One region of the Colwellia sp. MB02u-10 genome, then DNA from elsewhere that is predicted to be linked to it. Evidence: riboswitches for the same ligand, from Rfam matches in the RefSeq annotation. Region 1 holds a riboswitch; the other holds the start of a gene.
What was found. Region 1 has a riboswitch for cobalamin ahead of H4J59_RS14345 (hypothetical protein). Riboswitches for the same ligand answer to the same signal wherever they lie in the genome.
Positions count from the first base shown of each region.

Region 2: another riboswitch for cobalamin. It lies ahead of H4J59_RS13465 (ABC transporter ATP-binding protein); the one in region 1 lies ahead of H4J59_RS14345 (hypothetical protein).

Region 1 covers NZ_JACGVK010000132.1:207,162-209,575, reverse strand. The annotation lists gene H4J59_RS14350 (cobalamin-binding protein) at 1-273, opposite strand, end outside; cobalamin riboswitch at 767-962, shown strand; gene H4J59_RS14345 (hypothetical protein) at 1,125-1,361, shown strand; gene H4J59_RS14340 (hypothetical protein) at 1,354-1,560, shown strand; gene H4J59_RS14335 (cobyric acid synthase) at 1,557-2,414, shown strand, end outside.
Region 2 covers NZ_JACGVK010000131.1:69,865-72,278, forward strand. The annotation lists gene H4J59_RS13460 (M13 family metallopeptidase) at 1-820, shown strand, start outside; cobalamin riboswitch at 1,011-1,154, shown strand; gene H4J59_RS13465 (ABC transporter ATP-binding protein) at 1,356-2,231, shown strand; gene H4J59_RS13470 (iron ABC transporter permease) at 2,234-2,414, shown strand, end outside.

The DNA of each region.
Region 1 (2,414 bases):
TTGTATACCTTGTTTGATTAAATCGGCAACAATATCGGCCTGCATATCAGAAAAGGCCAACACTAAGTCTGGCTTTAGTGCGACTATTTTTTCTGTTCTTGCGGTGATGTAGGCACTTACTTTTGTTTTTTCTTTTCGCGCGCGTTCAGGGCGCATGGTATAAGCTGAAATGCCAATAATGCGATGGTCTTCTTCCATCAGATAAAGTGCTTCGGTGGTTTCTTCTGTTAAGCAGATAATTCGTTCTGGCCATTTAGGTTCAGCAACTGGCATTATGTATTTTCCTTGTTGACTCGCTGTGGTCTTACTATCAGTCTTGTTACTAGTATGCGCCTTGCTATGAACTATGTGTCGCCATAAGCTAGTTGTTATTAGGCTGAGTGCTTTTTACTTTATCAAAAACAGAGACACAATGATTAATTTTTTAATTAATCTATTGGCTATTATTGGCACACTCGATGTTTACGCATCATAATTAATTACTTAATGCGCTAAGCTTGTTTGCTATATTTTGCGGCATTATGGGATGAAAGTTGGCTTGAATTGACGCTTTAACGATAAGTTGTTAGTGGTTTAGTTTAACGGCCATGGAGACGAAATACAGCTAATCAGTTAACTTTTATGCTTAGTAACCTAGTTATATTGCGGTGACATTATTTTGAACAAAGTGAGGATATTTATATTCTTAACAGCCAAGTGAATAAAAAATAAACCTTGCTATTTCGCTCTAGCTGTCGATAATCGCGCCATTAATTAAATAATGTCATATTCAATTTTACTTTTTTATGTTTTAAAAGCGTAATAAAATAAAGCTGGGAATGTGGTGAAAGTCCACAACTGTACCCGCAACTGTAAACAGAGCGATATATTAACCACTAAATCTTTTGGCTAAAAGTGATTTGGGAAGGGATATATCTAGATGCTGTAAGTCAGGATACCAGGTGAATTATGGTCATTAGTTACCACGTCGAGCGGGTTACTCGGGCATTGGATATTTTATCTATTTTCATTTATACCGCCTCAGTGGTGAAGATGAATTTGCTCGCTATATCGCTAAACCTTATCGACGTTAATCACATATATCGGCCAACTGATGTTTGGTTTGGTACGAGTTAGGCGTTGAAATGTTTGATATGAAAGCTGTTAGTAACGAGCACTCAGAAAAAACTCAAACGGTTAAGGTTTGTTATACGCCTAATCATCTTCATCAGAAATTACACTTCAACTCTGCTCATTTAACGTTTTTTTCCAGTAACACTTTATTGGCGAACACTTTGTCAGCAAGCATTCTACTGTCGACTAAGGTATTGCTAGCGAAAGTGTTGCTATTGCGCCCAGTAAAGTCACCAGCAAATGAATAACCCAATGCATCAAGCCATAGTGCCAATGGCTGATTTTTCTCATCTATTATTCGACCAAGCGGGCTGGCTACATTCAGGTATTGCTAGCATGGTTAATAATGTCGAGTTGATGAGGGCAAACTTATCTTGTACACAGTATTTAACATTACCTTTAACATTAAAATGGCCTGAAAAAATTAAGCCCAAGGATATATTGTGAAAACACTCATGGTGCAGGGTACAACATCAGATGCAGGAAAAAGCACCTTAGTTGCCGGCTTATGTCGGGTATTAGTTAATGCTGGATACAATGTTGCGCCATTTAAGCCACAGAATATGGCCTTAAATAGTGCGGTAACCAAAGACGGTGGCGAAATTGGCCGCGCTCAGGCTTTACAAGCTATTGCCGCAAAAGTAGAGGCGCGCTTTGACTTTAACCCTATTTTATTAAAACCTAATACTGACACTGGCGCGCAAGTTATTGTGCATGGCAAAGCCATATCAAATATGGAAGCTAGTAAATATCACGACTACAAAAAAGTGGCGATACAAGCTGTGTTGGAATCTCATCAACGTTTAGCTAATGATCATGCGGTATTGTTAGTTGAGGGTGCTGGCAGCCCGGCGGAAATTAATCTTCGTGCCCATGATATTGCCAACATGGGTTATGCCGAAGCGGTCGATTGTCCTGTGGTGTTAGTGGCAGATATTGACCGTGGTGGCGTCTTTGCTCACCTTGTTGGTACTTTAGCGTTATTGTCTGATTCAGAACAAGCCAGAATCAAAGGCTTTATTATCAACCGGTTTCGCGGTGATATAAGCCTACTTGAATCTGGCTTAGATTGGCTTGAACAGCGCACAGGTAAACCCGTGTTAGGGGTTTTACCTTATTTACATGACTTAGCGTTAGACGCCGAAGATGCCGTCGCGCTTGATAATAAAGTCACGCAAGCAAAAGTGAAAATTTTTGTGCCCTTGTTGCCACATATGAGCAATCATACCGACTTTGATCCGCTGCGCTTACAACCGAATATCGACTTACAATACATTAGAATAGGTCAGTCGTTACAAGGG
Region 2 (2,414 bases), on a different contig from region 1:
ATCAGCACGTATAAAACTCGCCAGCTTTGATCCTAAAATAGGCTACCCAGATAAGTGGGAAGATTACACAGCACTAAGCATTAAAAGTGACGATTTAGTCGGCAATACAATACGCTCTGGTACGCTTGCTCACCAAAAAGAACTGGCTAAGCTTGGTGGTCCAATTGACCGACAAGAATGGGCGATGACACCTCAAACCGTTAATGCTTATTACAACCCAACTAAAAACGAAATTGTCTTTCCAGCGGCTATTTTACAGCCACCATTTTTTAATTTAGCGGCAGACGATGCGGTAAACTACGGTGGCATTGGCGCCGTTATTGGTCATGAAATGGGCCACGGCTTTGACGACCAAGGTAGCAAATACGATAGTAAAGGCAACATGCGTAACTGGTGGACTGATGAAGATTTAGCGGCCTTTACCATGCGCGCGGATAACTTAGTGGCACAGTATAGCAACTATGAGGTATTTGATGACTTAAAGGTTAATGGCGAACTAACCTTAGGCGAAAACATTGGTGATTTATCCGGAGTTAATATCGCTTATAAAGCTTATAAAGCTTCATTAAATGGTAAAGAAGCCCCAGTGATTGACGGCTTAACCGGCGACCAACGCTTCTTTATGGGCTTTGCACAAATATGGCGTGGAAAAATGGTTGAAAAGTCATTAAGAAATCGCGTAGCGACAGACCCACATTCGCCAGGTGAGTTCCGTGCGCTAGGTGCATTATCAAATATGCCTGAGTTTTATAGCGCCTTTGACGTTAAAGCAGGTGACGCTATGTATATCGCCCCTGAGAAGCGCGTTAAAATTTGGTAATATTGGCTTTACTGATGACATAAGAAAAATTACCTTAGGTCTAATTAACGCGTAAAAAAAATTGTCAAAATACAGTGTCAAAATAAAAAAGGAGCATTAGCTCCTTTTTTTTACGCCGCTTATAGCGCGTCAAATGACGGTTTTTATTGTAAAGCAGCATGCTAAGCCGTAAAATCTCTTGCCTAATAATCGATACCTTTAGCCAGATGCTTTTTTATTGTTTTGGCTAATTGATAGGGAACACGGTTAAATTCCGTGACTGTACCCGCAACTGTAAATAGCTTTTAATAAAAAGTTATAAGTCAGGACACCTAGTATCAACCTATTGTACCAAGCTAATCATGTTAACACCGTGCGGGAATACACGTAAGTTACACTGTCTTTAAGGCATTCGTATCCTATTTTCTGCGCTGTAGTTAGTTTTATTATGCAACATAAGCTTTTGAATTAACCTCTAGGCCGCAATGAAAATATACTTCTTAGTTATTATCCAACGCATACCAAACGTAATTAGCACTAAGCTAGGCTGGCTTTAATGGCAAAATTACTCAGTGTTGAGTCAGTATCTTGGGCTGTTGATAAACAAAGTATTCTCAATAATATTTCATTTGATGTTGCCCACGGCGATATTATTGGCATTATCGGGCCTAATGGTGCCGGCAAAACCTCACTGCTTAAGTGCATACTAAACCAATACAAAAATTGGCAAGGCGGCATTAAGCTAAAAAATAAAAAAATCAGCGACTACAAACCACATGAATTAGCACAAACATTTGCTTTAGTGGTACAAAACTCGCCCCCCATATTTGATTTAAATGTTTATGATGTGGTTAGAATGGGCCTACTGCCCTATAAAAGCCTCTTTGCTCGTGATAATGACGTAGATAAAAAAGATATTATGCTCGCGTTAGAAAAAGTGGGTTTAGCTAGCAGCCAAGCAAAATTTTTTAACACCTTATCTGGCGGCGAACAACAACGGGTATTAATTGCTAAAGCCCTAGTACAAAAAGCAAAAATATTGGTCTTAGATGAACCTACTAATCACTTAGATATTTTCTACCAACATCAAATATTACAACTAGTAAAAGCGTTAAATATTACCGTTATTATGACCATACATGATCTCAATCTAGCAGCACATTACTGTAATCGTTTGCTGCTATTAGATAAAGGCAACTTAGTCAGCGACAATAGTGTTGATCAAGTGCTAAAGCCTGAGCTGTTAACAAAAGTTTTTGGTTTACCCTGTTATCGAGATGACGCACAACATTGTGGCGTACCTAGAGTTTATTTCTATCCCGCAGCTGATACTATGATGGCTCATCAATCGGCTGTTAAACCAACTGGGCCCATTAGCTCAACTGAGTCAACTGAGTCAACTGAGTCAACTAGTAAAGGTCAACACGCGTGAGTATTCTTGGCAACCGCAAAGGTAAAAATGTCTGGGTATTTTCAGGCCTTATTGCTTTTACCTTATTCTCCATTATTATGTCGATAACCTTTGGGCCAGCAAGCATTACTAGCCTAGATATATTTCAATGTGTGGTTAATCAATGCGCCTCCACTATGCACGACATGGTGATTTGGCAAATAC